One region of the Bacteroides fragilis NCTC 9343 genome, then DNA from elsewhere that is predicted to be linked to it. Evidence: riboswitches for the same ligand, from Rfam matches in the RefSeq annotation. Region 1 holds a riboswitch; the other holds the start of a gene.
The links. A riboswitch is a leader RNA that binds a small molecule or an ion and turns the genes downstream of it on or off. The one in region 1 is predicted to bind cobalamin.
Positions count from the first base shown of each region.

Region 1 (7,226 bases):
TGTAACTCTATTATGCAATCTGCGACAGCAATGCCCCCTCCGTCCGTTCTCAAAGTCTTTTTAAAGCCAGCTTAATGACTTTCTCCACCGGAGCATCGGGTTCTTCTTTCAATATGGCAAGCACCGCCTTCTGTGAAGGTGCAGCGGCAAATCCGAGCATGGTCAATGCAGCGATGGCCTCTTCCTGTACTTCCGCATTCATTGCCGGCAACAAAGCACCGGCAGCACCTCCCACGGCAGTTGCAGCCATGGCACCGGTTTTAATTTTATCTTTCAAATCGACAATGACACGCTGTGCGGTCTTCAGTCCGATACCTTTCACCGTCTTCAGCATATTGGCATTTTCGGTACTGATCACATTCACCAGTTCGGCCGGTGAAAGAGCAGAAAGAATCATACGGGCCGTGTTTCCTCCAATACCCGAAACGGAAATCAGCAGCAGGAAAAGTTCCCGTTCCTGCTTGTCGGCAAAGCCATATAAAACGTAAGCATCTTCGCGGATGGCTTCGTAGATATAGAGTTTACAACTGCTCTTACCCTGAATGGCAGAATAAGTGTTGAGTGATATATTAACGGCATATCCTAATCCGTTACAATCGATAACTGCGGTTGCCGGACTCAGTTCGGCAATTTCGCCTTTGATGTATTCTATCATAATGGTTATAATCAGAACGCAAAGATAATAAATATTGTGCTTCACGAACCTTGAATAACAAAAACTAACTTTAACACCCTTAAGAGACCTGAAAACAAAGAAAATGACTAATTTTGCAACCGAAATAAAGAAATGTGTTAAACAAAACCAATAAAAAGATGAAAAAAGTAAGAGCAGCCATCGTAGGTTATGGCAATATTGGTCGTTATGTGCTGGAAGCCCTCCAAGCGGCTCCCGATTTTGAGATAGCAGGTGTGGTTCGTCGTGCAGGTGCCGAGAACAAACCGGCTGAACTGAATGATTACGCAGTAGTTAAAGATATAAAGGAACTTCAAGGAGTAGACGTGGCTATTCTTTGTACTCCGACCCGCAGCGTTGAGAAATACGCAAAAGAGATTCTCGCAATGGGCATCAACACAGTAGACAGTTTTGATATTCATACAGGCATCGTTGACTTGCGTCGTGAACTGGGTGCTTGCGCCAAAGAACACGGAGCTGTATCGATCATCTCGGCCGGATGGGATCCGGGAAGCGACTCGATCGTACGCACCATGCTCGAAGCAATTGCCCCCAAAGGAATCACTTACACCAACTTCGGTCCGGGTATGAGTATGGGCCATACGGTAGCCGTCAAAGCTATCGATGGAGTGAAAGCGGCTTTATCGATGACTATCCCTACCGGAACAGGCATTCATCGCCGTATGGTATACATCGAACTGAAAGACGGATATAAATTCGAGGAAGTGGCAGCAGCCATTAAATCGGACGCTTATTTCGTTAACGACGAGACACACGTAAAACAAGTGCCGAGCGTAGACGCACTGCTGGACATGGGACACGGTGTAAACCTGACCCGCAAAGGTGTATCCGGAAAAACCCAGAACCAACTGTTCGAATTCAATATGCGCATCAACAACCCCGCACTGACCGCACAGGTATTGGTATGCGTAGCACGTGCTTCGATGAAGCAGCAGCCGGGATGTTACACCATGGTGGAAGTTCCGGTTATCGATCTGCTTCCGGGCGACCGTGAAGAATGGATCGGCCACCTGGTATAAAAAAGCCAAGTGTCTGATACAAACTATTTCCAAAGACAAGGAAAGGACGACCGCAGATTCTCTTTTTAATTATCACCGATAATCGAAAAGATAAAAATCTGCGGTCATCTTTTATTAGATAAACACTCCGGCTTACACACAATGAAGAACAAACGGTACTCACGCGGCGAAGAGCTGTCCAATACTTTAAGCCATGGCGCAGGCACCCTGCTGGGCATCACCGCAGGATATTTTCTTTTGGAAAAGGCGCTCGCCAACCCTCACCCCTATTGGGCAACAGGCTGTGTACTGGCTTATCTGGTGGGGATGCTGGCATCGTACATCAGTTCAACCTGGTATCACGGCTCCAGGCCCGGCAAGCGGAAAGAACTTCTGCGCAAATTTGACCACGGCGCCATTTACCTGCACATAGCAGGGACTTACACTCCGTTCACCCTGTTAGTGCTACGCCATGCCGGCGGATGGGGCTGGGGAATCTTCACTTTTGTATGGCTGTCGGCTATTGTAGGATTCATATTAGCCTTCAAAAAACTGAAAGAACACAGCAATCTCGAGACGATCTGTTTTGTAGGGATGGGCTCTGCCATCCTGGTGGCCCTCAAACCACTAATGGACTGCCTATCCGCCATCGGAGCCTCTCCCGCCTTCTGGTGGCTTCTCGGAGGAGGAGCTTCGTATATCATGGGAGCCGTGTTTTACTCGTTGCGAAAACCTTATATGCACGCCGTTTTCCACCTGTTTTGTCTAGGCGGAAGCATAGGCCATATCATAGCCATCTGGTTGATTCTTTAGCAAACCCGATTCGCTTTTTCTCTCCAAAAGTTTCCCGTTTTGGAAAACTTTCTGTATCAGGAAGAAAGAAAAGTTCTCCAAAAATTCTTGTTAAAACAAGAACAACTTATTGCTTTAACTGTTACCTTTGTAGCAGATTTCAGTACTAAAAAGAGGTTTAGTCATAAGGGAACGCTGTGCAAATCGGCGACAGTACCCGCTGCTGTAATTCTCTGAGAATCCGCACACTATGCCACTGCGCCCAGCGTGGGAAGGCGTTGCGAGGGAGAGATAAGTCAGAAGACCTGCTGAAAAAGTAAACATATTTAAAAAAAATCTAAAGCTTTCGGGAGTTAAAGTTATGAACTACGCGGAAATTTGTATCATCAAACGAGATGGTAAAAGGGAGGACTTCTCCATCAGTAAAATCAAGAACGCTGTATCAAAAGCGTTTAGTGCCACAGGAATCAATGATGAACAGCAATTGATTGCTGACATCACGATGAATGTAATCGGACAATTTGCATCTCCTACCATTACGGTAGAAGAAATTCAGGACCTGGTAGAAAAAGAGCTGATGAAGGTTCGTCCGGAAGTAGCCAAAAAGTACATCATCTATCGGGAATGGAGAAATACCGAACGAGACAAAAAGACCCAGATGAAGCATGTGATGGACGGTATCGTAGCCATTGACAAAAACGATGTCAACCTGAGCAACGCCAATATGAGCAGTCATACTCCCGCCGGACAGATGATGACATTCGCCTCGGAAGTAACCAAAGACTATACATATAAATATCTGTTGCCGAAACGTTTTGCCGAAGCCCACCAACTGGGAGACATCCACATCCACGACCTGGATTACTATCCTACCAAAACGACGACTTGCATCCAATATGACATGGATGACCTCTTCGAACGTGGATTCCGCACCAAAAACGGCAGTATACGTACCCCGCAAAGCATTCAAAGCTATGCTACCCTGGCTACCATTATTTTCCAGACTAACCAGAATGAACAGCACGGAGGTCAGGCCATACCGGCATTCGACTTCTTTATGGCAAAAGGTGTGAGCAAATCATTCCGTAAACACCTGGCATCATTCATCAGCTTCTATGTACAAATGAACAAGGGTGAAGAGATAGAAGAAAAGGCTATCCGTACAGTGATTGCCGAACATCTGTCGTCCATCAAAGCATCGGAACTGGAACGCGAAACGCTGCGCATGGCTCTGACTGCCCTACAGATCAATATCGACAAAGAACATCTGAACCAAATTATAGAGAAAGCATTTGTGCAGACTCAGAAAGATACGCACCAGGCCATGGAAGGCTTTATCCATAACCTGAACACAATGCACTCACGCGGCGGAAACCAGGTAGTGTTCAGTTCGATCAATTATGGAACAGACACTTCGGCCGAAGGACGCATGGTGATCGAAGAATTACTGAAAGCAACCGTAGAGGGACTGGGCACAAGGGGAGAAGTGCCGGTGTTCCCCATTCAGATATTCAAGATAAAAAACGGAGTATCGTACACAGAAGCCGATTATGAAAAGGCTATGGCTAATTTCGATGCTGCCATGGAAGGTAAATTAAAATTTGAAGCACCCAACTTCGACTTGTTCCTGAAAGCTTGCCACACTACGGCAAAAGCACTCTTCCCTAACTTTATGTTCCTGGATGCCCCGTTCAACCAAAACGAAAAATGGGACGCCAACGACCCGCAACGTTACCGTTACGAACTGGCCACCATGGGATGCCGTACGCGTGTGTTTGAGAATGTAGCCGGCGAGAAATCGTCTTTGGGACGCGGAAACCTTTCGTTCACCACGCTGAACATGCCTCGCCTGGCCATCGAAGCCCGTATCAAAGCAGAAAACATGACGGAGGACGGACACAATAAAGATGCCGTCGAGAGAAAGGCTAAAGAAATTTTCATCGAATCGATACATGAAACGGCTACCTTGATAGCCGAACAACTCTACGAGCGATATCAATATCAGCGTACAGCCCTGGCACGCCAATTCCCCTTCATGATGGGAAATGATGTATGGAAAGGAGGAGCTGCCCTGAACCCGAACGAACAAGTAGGCGACGTGCTGCGCAGTGGTACGCTGGGTATCGGCTTCCTGGGCGGACACAATGCCATGGTGGCTCTCTATGGAGAGGGACACGGACACAGCCAGAAGGCATGGGACACCCTTTATGAAGCCGTGCTGGAAATCAACAAGGTGGCTGATGAATACAAAGCCAAATACAACCTGAACTATTCGGTACTGGCTACACCGGCCGAAGGACTTTCGGGACGTTTCACCCGTATGGACCGCCGTAAATACGGAAAAATCAAAGGAGTGACAGACAACGATTACTATGTCAATTCTTTCCATGTGGATGTAAAAGAACCGATCAGCATTGTAGAGAAAATAAAAAGAGAGGCTCCGTTCCACGCCATCACCCGCGGAGGACACATCACCTATGTGGAACTGGACGGAGAAGCCCAGAAAAACGTACGCGCCATTGCCAAGATCGTAAAAGTTATGTTTGACGAAGGAATCGGCTACGGCTCAATCAATCATCCGGTGGATACCTGCCACAATTGCGGATACAAGGGCGTGATCTACGATAAATGTCCGGTATGCCAAAGTGAGAATATTTTGCGCATGCGCCGCATCACAGGCTACCTGACCGGAGACTTGAGTTCATGGAATTCGGCCAAACGTGCAGAAGAAAAAGACCGTGTAAAGCACGGATAAGGAATCATGAACATCTTGTACACGTATCCCGAAACAATCGTTGACGGAGAAGGTATCCGCTATTCGATCTATCTGGCAGGATGCAGGCACGGCTGTCCGGGTTGTCATAACCCGGAAAGCTGGAACCCGCAAGCCGGTGAGGAACTATCCGAAGGACGGCTGGCTTCCATCATCCGCGAAATAAACTCGAACCCGTTGCTCGACGGAGTGACTTTCTCCGGGGGCGATCCTTTTTATGATCCGGAAGCATTTTTGCCTGTCATCCGGAGAGTAAAAACAGAAACGGGACAGAATATCTGGTGCTACACAGGATATACTTACGAGGAAATAGAATCGGATCCGAAACTGGCAGCCATATTGCCCTACATAGATGTACTGGTGGACGGGCGCTTCAAACAGGAACTTTATTCACCGCATCTGGAATTCAGAGGAAGCAGTAATCAGCGGATTATCAAACTGAAATAGATATAAATAAACAAGCGTCGAAAGCACCACAGATTGCACAAATATCAATGGTTTATCGGACGGACTATCAACGATAACATTGGAAGTCGATCTGTGAAATCTGTGGTGAAGACGACCTTCCACTCCCTCCCCATCAAGTTTCAATGTGTAAAAAAACTTATATATCACTACCTCCCCCAACCGAAAAAGTCCGATTTTGTTTATTTTTGTAGCACTTCCATAAAAAAGTTCTTTATGATTCTACATACACAAACTCCGGTAGTTGACGAAACAGACGGCCTTCCTCTCCCGCACCGTATATGGGCAGTTGTCGGTATTTCTTTTGCCTTATGCATGTCGGTACTCGATATCAACATTATCAACGTGGTACTCCCGACACTTTCTCACGACTTCGGAACTTCTCCGGCAGTCACGACCTGGATTATCAACGGCTACCAGCTTGCCATTGTCATCTCTTTGCTTTCATTCTCGTCACTGGGAGAAATTTATGGATACCGCAAAATATTTCTTTCGGGAATAGCTATGTTCATCGTCACTTCCCTGATCTGCGCTTTGTCCCATTCATTTTGGACATTGACCATTGCCCGCATTTTCCAGGGATTCAGTGCTTCGGCCATTACCAGCGTCAACACGGCTCAGTTACGTACGATTTACCCCCGAAAACAAATCGGCCGGGGAATGGGGATCAATGCCATGGTAGTGGCCATATCGGCAGCAGCCGGCCCCTCGGTAGCCAGCGGAATTCTATCTGTCGCTTCCTGGCACTGGCTATTCGCTATCAACGTCCCTCTCGGATTAGTTGCCCTGACTTTGGGATTAAAGTACCTGCCCCGAAAAGAGGAACGTTCAAACAGACAATTCGACAAGCTGAGTGCCATAGCCAATGCAATCACCTTCGGACTCCTGATTTATACTTTGGATGGATTTGCCCACCACGAAAACAATGATTATATAGTGATACAACTTGCTGTATTGGCAGTTGTCGGGACTTATTATGTGCGCAGACAGTTGAACCAACCGTCTCCTCTCCTTCCCCTCGACCTGTTGGGAATTCCCATTTTCAGGCTTTCCATTCTTACCAGTATCTGTTCGTTCACCGCTCAAATGCTGGCAATGGTCTCTTTACCCTTCTTCCTGCAAAACTCTTTGGGATACAGCGAGGTCATGACCGGGCTATTGTTAACTCCCTGGCCTATAGCCACACTGGTGACAGCACCGGTAGCCGGATATCTGGTGGAACGCATTCATCCCGGCATACTGGGCAGCATCGGGATGGCATTGTTCTGTATCGGACTTTACTCTCTGTCTACATTAACGGCGGATTCATCGGTCACCGGCATCATCCTGCGATTGATGCTTTGTGGTGCAGGTTTCGGTCTTTTCCAGACACCGAACAACAGTACAATCATCTCTTCCGCCCCTACCCGACGTTCGGGAGGAGCCAGCGGAATGTTGGGTATGGCACGGCTCTTGGGACAGACATTCGGTACGACACTGGTTGCTTTGCTCTTCAGTTTTGTAG
Region 1 covers NC_003228.3:4,102,933-4,110,158, forward strand. The annotation lists gene ruvA (Holliday junction branch migration protein RuvA) at 50-655, opposite strand; gene BF9343_RS16795 (diaminopimelate dehydrogenase) at 814-1,713, shown strand; gene trhA (PAQR family membrane homeostasis protein TrhA) at 1,855-2,505, shown strand; cobalamin riboswitch at 2,629-2,811, shown strand; gene BF9343_RS16805 (anaerobic ribonucleoside triphosphate reductase) at 2,846-5,239, shown strand; gene nrdG (anaerobic ribonucleoside-triphosphate reductase activating protein) at 5,246-5,704, shown strand; gene BF9343_RS16815 (MFS transporter) at 5,939-7,226, shown strand, end outside.

Region 2 (7,226 bases), 1.1 Mb from region 1:
TGTCAATATCGAATCCTTTGGAATCCATTCTGCCTACTTGTCCTACAACTTTCTTGTCCAGTTCTACGCCGTTGGAAATATCGCCTTTGTTGGCAAGAGTCTGGCGGATATTATCCTTATTGATATAGAACAAACTTACGTTAGTCTGCAATGTACGTGTGATCTCGTATCGTGCACCCACTTCTACCTGGAAACCTTTCTCCGGCTTGAATACCTCTTTACCATTTACGGGAGTGAACTCTTTTCCATCCTTGTCGATATAAATGGTGTTAGCGTCATAAAATGCGCGGATAGGCTTGAAGTAAGTACCGTATGAACCGTAAACAGATAGTTTTTCAATAGGCAGATATACCAATCCGGCACGGAAGGTGAAGGCACCATTGGTTATTTTATTATAAGCATCGTCATCCGGTTTATCATAATGGCGTCCTCCGTCACTGGTGTTCAGGTTAGCAGTCTTATACATAAAAAGATCGTAACGTCCGGCCAGCATCATTTTCAGTTTATCACTGAATTCCACCAAGTCTTGCAGATAAAATCCGTGGGTAAATGTTTTCTGTGCAGTAACAAATCTGAAAGGAGCTTCCATCCAACCAATGCTGTGAGGGTTGTATACCGAGCCATGTCCTGTGGTTCCGGGACCGGTGGCTCCGGTGCTTCCATTGCCATAGGCCATATAAGAGTCACGCATCAAGGATACAAAAGAATAACCGCCCAAATAGTTGTGTGCAACGTCTCCCGTATAGAACTTTCCGCTTGCCTCCAATTGATTGTTCACAGTTTTAGCGATATGTGAAAAGCGTAGCGGGTAACTGTAGTAGATGGAGTCCAGGCAGATATACTTTTTGGTATCATTGCCCTGTTTGTCTTTGGTCATGTAATAATGATCATAGATAGGACGGTCGCTTGTGAGGTAGTCCAATGATTCGGTACCGAAGTAGTCAATGTCGTCATAGGTATAAGACAATTTCTCCATCAATTTGAAAGCTTCGCTGAATGTGTGCTTATACATGGCGGAAGCATTGAATCCACGGTTGTACATAAAGTCCGATTCACTGTTGTAGCGGGCTTTCTTGTTCAGTCCGGGCAGGGCATCCCCCTTACTCAGATATTTGCTGCCGTCTGTGGCTGAGAGGATGTCATAAGACATTGTGGGAGGTAAACCGATTTCTGTCGGATAGAAATCGCGGTTAGCTCCGATACGGATATCCAATTCGTCATTTTCTGTCAAATGCCCTCCTAAGGCCAGATAGCCGGAGAGACGTTTGGTAGCATTGCTTCTCCATCCTTCCTGATCCTGCCAATTGACGCTGGCACGGTAGTTCAATGGTCCTATCAGTTTACCACCCAAAGCCATTGTGGCCTGCTTGTTATAGTAACTGCCATAAGCCAGGCGGGCATAGACACTTTGCTTGCTTACAGGAGCCTTGCGGACAATATTGAGGACGCCACCCACAGCGGATTGTCCGTAGAGTACTGAAGCCGGACCTTTTAACAGTTCGATGCTTTCCACAGCCGATAAGTCCATGAACGGATAAGAGTTGTCAATAGACGAGCGTTCGTCACGTACTCCGTCTACCATGATTACAGAATTATCGAATCCACGGATTGAGAATTGGGTAAACGCTCCGTAAGAGGTACGAAAGCGCACACCGGGAAGGAAGCGGGAGGCTTCCTGTATATCCCGGATGTTTCGTTTCTCAAGCATTCCGGAAGTAATGGAGTTGGTTGAAATAGGAATGAACTTTGCCGGAACATCCAGTTTCAAAGCATCGGTCTTGCGTCTGTAGTTGGTTGCCACTACTACTTCGTTGATTGAAAATACAGAATCGTTGAAGTTAGTATATTCTTTATTTTTCTGTTGTGCCTGTGAGGGAAGTAATAGAGCACTCCCCAATGCAGCTAATATGATTCTTTTCATTCGTCTTTGTCTTTTGCATATTTGGCTTTTTTCTTCATTATATCCACCATTTCATGCTTTAGCATAAATTGGGCATGATCGATAAACTGTTGCTGGATGGCGGGTATTTCGCCCAACCCCTGCATACGTACATCTACTTTCAAACCTTCTTTTTCAAGGGCTTCTTTCCAGTCGACGGCTATATCGTTATTGGCGTGATCACCTGCCACAAACATGAACGGAACCAGCGTAACCTGTTTCGTTTTGTTATCTTTGAGTTGCTGAAGCATGGTGTCGAAAGTAGGATAACCCTCGATAGTGCCTACATGAAAGTTTTTTAATCCTTTGGCTTTCAGCATGTAGTCGATCATTGCATAAGTGGCGGTACTGGGAGTGTAGGTTCCATGACCCACAAGTACTACACTTCCTTTTTCCGGTTTGCCTGCACCGAGGATATCTACTACTGCCTCAGCATCTTCTACCGAATAGAGCAGCGGGTTACCTACCCGGATCTCTTTAAAAAAACGGGCTACTGAAGCAACATCACGCCTCAATGATTCCATTTCAACGCCTTCTATGATATTGGTGCTTTGCACAATGACGTGTGTATAGCCATCTCCGAGAAGTTTCAGCAGTGCTTCCAGCGGATTAGGTTTTTCAATGCCACGAGCTTTGAGGCGGCGCATTATGATACGTGAGGTATAAGCTTCACGCATTTCCATTTGCGGAAATGCTTCTTTGGCTTTCGCATTGATGGCATCGATCGTCTTGGTGCGGGTGTCATCATAGGTAGTGCCGAAGTGTACCATAAGCAAGGCGGCTTTATCACCCGGCTGCATGCCGGCCAGCATATCGGAGGCCACGAAGTTCCCCCCTTCGTGCGCAGAGCAGAAGAGGGAAACTAACAAGAATAAAGAGAGAATATATGTTTTCATTGTTTATTTCTTAAAACGAAGGGTTAAACTTACATATGCCATACGTCCCGGAGAGAGGAGTGCGTAGTTCACACCGTTAGGACGAGTATCACGTTTGTTGAAAATATTGTCGAGACCCATACCGAAGTCCAGTCCCAAGTGTTGGAAACCTGTCAGTGAGTGTTTCACATTCAAGTTCCATACGCCATAGCCCGGAGCGTCGCCGTAGCTATGTCCCGGGTGGAAGCGTTTGCTTTGGAAACGACCGTTGATATTTACGTTCAGCATATAGTCGTTCCATGCATGTGTGTAGTTTCCTGCTACGGTTCCGGTGTGGCGTACCGAGCGGTCTATGTTACCCCATATACCGTCCACACTCTTGCCACGTGCATAAGCGTAAGCATAGTTTCCGTTCAGGCTGAAGCCTGCGCCGAGGTTGGTGGCTGCGTTTACTTCAAAACCTCTGACAACACCTTTGTCGAGGTTACCATAAAGTTTGTAATTGGCTAATGCCTTTGTTTCAGAGTCTGTCAGATTGAATTCTTTCTGGGCCTGAGCACGTAACTCTTCACCGTTAGGAAGATCTACAAGTCTATATGTAGTAGAATTAATCATATCATCTATATAATTCAAATAACCGGTAACAGAGACATTTAAGCGGTTTGTATTGTATTCCAAGTTAACAGAATAATAATTACTGTGTTCCGCTTTCAAATCTTTATTACCTTGTGTGATCGTTTTGCCTTTATTCATATAATAATAAAGTTCGTCCAGACCGGGGGCACGGTAACCGGTGGAGTAAGTACCACGAATATTGAAAGCACCTACTGAATACATCACAGCCACCTTCGGAGTGAAGCGTCCGCCTGCCAGCTCGTGATAATCATAGCGTACGCCGGCAATACCGGTCAAACAGTTCCATAACTTGATTTCGTGTTGTGCATAAGCAGATGCCGTATACACTGACTTGTCCACCCTTGCACTGGGACGATCCAGGCTTTCAGAGCGGTAATCCACTCCCAGTACCGTCATGTTGTTTTTGGCAAAGTTGAAGATTCCCTTTAGCTCTGCATCATAAAAGTGCTGCTCTTTGGTTTTGGCGTAATCTCCAATAGCAATCTTATTTTTATCGTCAGCTACAGTATATTTGTAGTTCTGCATATAGTTATCATTCATCAAATCGAGTTGGATGGAAGAACGCTTGTTGATTTTGTAACGTCCTCCCAAACCGAAGTTATACGATTCGTAATGTAGATCATACTTGGAACCTCCATCGATATCCGCTGTGTATACAGGGCGGTCCGTCAACTTCCAATAGTATCCTCCGTTAGCATAGAACGAGAGCTTTTCAGTCGGTTCGAACGTGAATTTCTGGTTTACCAGATTAGAATGGAAACCATTGGATGTAGCTGATACGGTCGGTACTGTCGATACATTACCTTTTTTATCAGTAACATATGCCAGATCGCTGTTCTGCCATCCTGCACTTTGTTCGTGTTTATAGGAGGTATATGAGCCGAACTTTTCTGTTGCAATATCCGCATTTACCATTTGTGTCAGTTGGCGATGATCTTCATATCGGGTGGTAGAAGTCACCTGCATCAGTTCTTTCGGTTCGTTGGTGATGATATTGATCACACCGGCAATGGCGTCAGAGCCATAGAGTGACGAACCGGCACCATCCAGCACTTCGATGCGTTTCACACGGCTCATATCAATGCGTGAGAGGTCGATATTATTAGATGTATCTCCGGTCAGTTTACGTCCGTTGATCAGAATCAGCACATATTTATTGGAGAGTCCGTTCATCATCAGGTAAGATCCCATTGAGTTGGTAGAGAACGAAAGAGAAGGAACCAGCATGGTCATTGCCTGCTGAAAGTCTGTGATACCGGCTTTCTTTATTTCATTGGCGGTTACTACTTCCACCGGTGCCGGTGTGTTTTTGAGCCTTTGGTGTGTACCGGTACCTGTTACAACTACAGGATTCAGGTCAACACTCATCTCTGTCTTCTTGCCTGTCGCGTGTTGTTGTGCAAATGCACCCATTGCCGCGCATCCTCCCATGAGGATGGTCAGTAAGCATCTTTTGTTCATTGATGTTTTTGAATAATGTGTTAGTAAACGGCCTTCCTGACCCCGGGAGGGCACTGTTATCTATGTCTGCTTCGGCAGGTTTCCTGACTATCCCTTTTTGAAAAGCTACCTTCCCGTCATGCTTTACAGGCTATGACAGTGGTATATGTAGAAATGCTTTTCTTATCTTCTTCCGATTATGATGGCAACAGTAGAAGAGCAGGGGGATCACAGTAGCGGGCACTGTTCGGGATTTACACCCGATTCCCTTTTATGCAACGAACAGAAAGTCCGGTATGCATCACCTAAGCGGCTGCAAATATATACATTTATTAGATTATATAGAAATAAATTAAAAAATATACCGATTAATAGGTACATATAAAAAAGTCCTGATAGACGCTTTGTTTTTGGAAATTTGACATTCTGCATCCTCCTTTTAGAATCTCTATTTTGATGAAAAAGAGGCTCTAAAAGAGGAAGATGCCGATTCAGCCTTTATTGAGGCACTGATGGAAAGGGAGCCGGATTCTCGCTGTCGGAGTGTATAAAGGAAGATGAATCTTATATTTTTCATTAACAATTCTTCATCTATTGGTTTTTATCCTTATCTTTGTCCCGAATTGGTTTCGAATGAAGACTTTCGTCATTCGGATTAAAAGGGAATCGGGTGTAAATCCCGGACAGTCCCGCTGCTGTGAAGCTTCATCGATATCTTGAAACAATCCTTTCGCCACTGACGTGGGGGGAACACCTCCGTCGGGAAGGCTTCAAGATTAGAAGTCAGTCAGAAGACCTGCCGTTCATCAAAGGCTGTTTTTACTCGTGGGATTAGGAAAGCAGTACGAAAAAAGTATTTAATCAGGAAAAAAAGAAAGGTGGTGTGCCTGTGAAAAAGGTATGTCCGTGTTGTGGTGCTGTGTTTCAATGCCGGCACGACAATATATTATTATGTCATTGTGCTACGGTAAAGCTCGACTCGCTGCAACGTGCTTATATCAAGGAGCATTTCCCGGACTGTTTGTGTCACGATTGCCTAAAGAAAATACAAGAAGGGGAATTGGCCTGTAAGGCAAATCTTTCTTGTACGGATGGTGTGGGTGAAGTAACTGATCGACTCTCCGGGGATATGTAAACAAGTATTCAATCAACATAACTTTTTATACTATGGAACTTTTAAGAAACCTGTTTGAGGGATACCCCAACCTTTGGGGTGGAGGAGTGGCACATTCCGTGCTTATCCTGTCGCTGGTCATTGCGTTTGGCATTATGCTGGGTAAAATAAAAGTAGCAGGCATCTCTCTGGGAGTTACCTGGATTTTGTTTGTCGGCATTGTCTTCGGACATTTTAATCTGAATCTGAACGAGCATTTATTGCACTTTCTGAAGGAGTTCGGACTTATCTTATTTGTATATTCCATCGGATTGCAGGTGGGGCCCGGATTCTTCTCCGCTTTTAAGAAAGGAGGATTCACCCTCAATATGTTGGCTATGATCGTTGTCTTTGCAGGAGTCATCATTACCCTTGCATTGCATTTTATAACCGGAATACCGATTACCACCATGGTAGGTATTTTATCGGGAGCGGTGACCAACACACCCGGATTGGGTGCTGCGCAACAGGCCAACAGTGACCTGACCGGGATAGATGCACCGGAGATTGCTTTGGGATATGCTGTAGCCTATCCGTTGGGCGTAGTGGGATGCATCATGTCGCTGTTAGGCCTTAAATACCTTTTCCGTATTAATACCAAGCAGGAGGAAGCCGAAGCCGAACAGGGACTGGGACATTTACAAGAGTTGACAGTCCGTCCTGTTTCATTGGAGGTCCGTAATGAAGCTCTTCACGGTAAACGTATTAAGGATATACGTCCATTGGTAAACCGTAATTTTGTGGTATCGCGTATCCGGCATTTGAACGGAAAGAAAGAGTCGGAATTGGTAAATTCCGATACTGAGCTTCATCTGGGTGATGAAATATTGGTTATTGCGACTCCGATAGATATAGAGGCGATCACTGCGTTTTTCGGCAAACCGATCGAAGTGGAATGGGAACAGCTGAACAAAGAACTGATTTCACGCCGAATTCTGATAACCAAGCCTGAACTGAACGGTAAGACATTGGCGCAATTGAAGATTCGTAATAATTTTGGTGCCAGTGTCACCCGCGTCAACCGTTCGGGAGTGGATCTGGTGGCAAGTCCCCAGTTGCAATTACAAATGGGAGACCGTGTGACGATTGTCGGCAGTGAGTTGGCGGTGAGTCATGCAGAAAAGGTATTGGGTAATTCGATGAAACGCCTGAATCATCCGAATCTGATTCCTATTTTTCTGGG
Region 2 covers NC_003228.3:2,954,021-2,961,246, reverse strand. The annotation lists gene BF9343_RS12090 (TonB-dependent receptor) at 1-1,921, opposite strand, end outside; gene BF9343_RS12085 (sirohydrochlorin cobaltochelatase) at 1,918-2,835, opposite strand; gene BF9343_RS12080 (TonB-dependent receptor plug domain-containing protein) at 2,839-4,911, opposite strand; cobalamin riboswitch at 4,968-5,214, opposite strand; cobalamin riboswitch at 5,498-5,708, shown strand; gene BF9343_RS22720 (cysteine-rich CWC family protein) at 5,774-6,025, shown strand; gene BF9343_RS12075 (putative transporter) at 6,058-7,226, shown strand, end outside.
Region 2: another riboswitch for cobalamin. It lies ahead of BF9343_RS22720 (cysteine-rich CWC family protein); the one in region 1 lies ahead of BF9343_RS16805 (anaerobic ribonucleoside triphosphate reductase).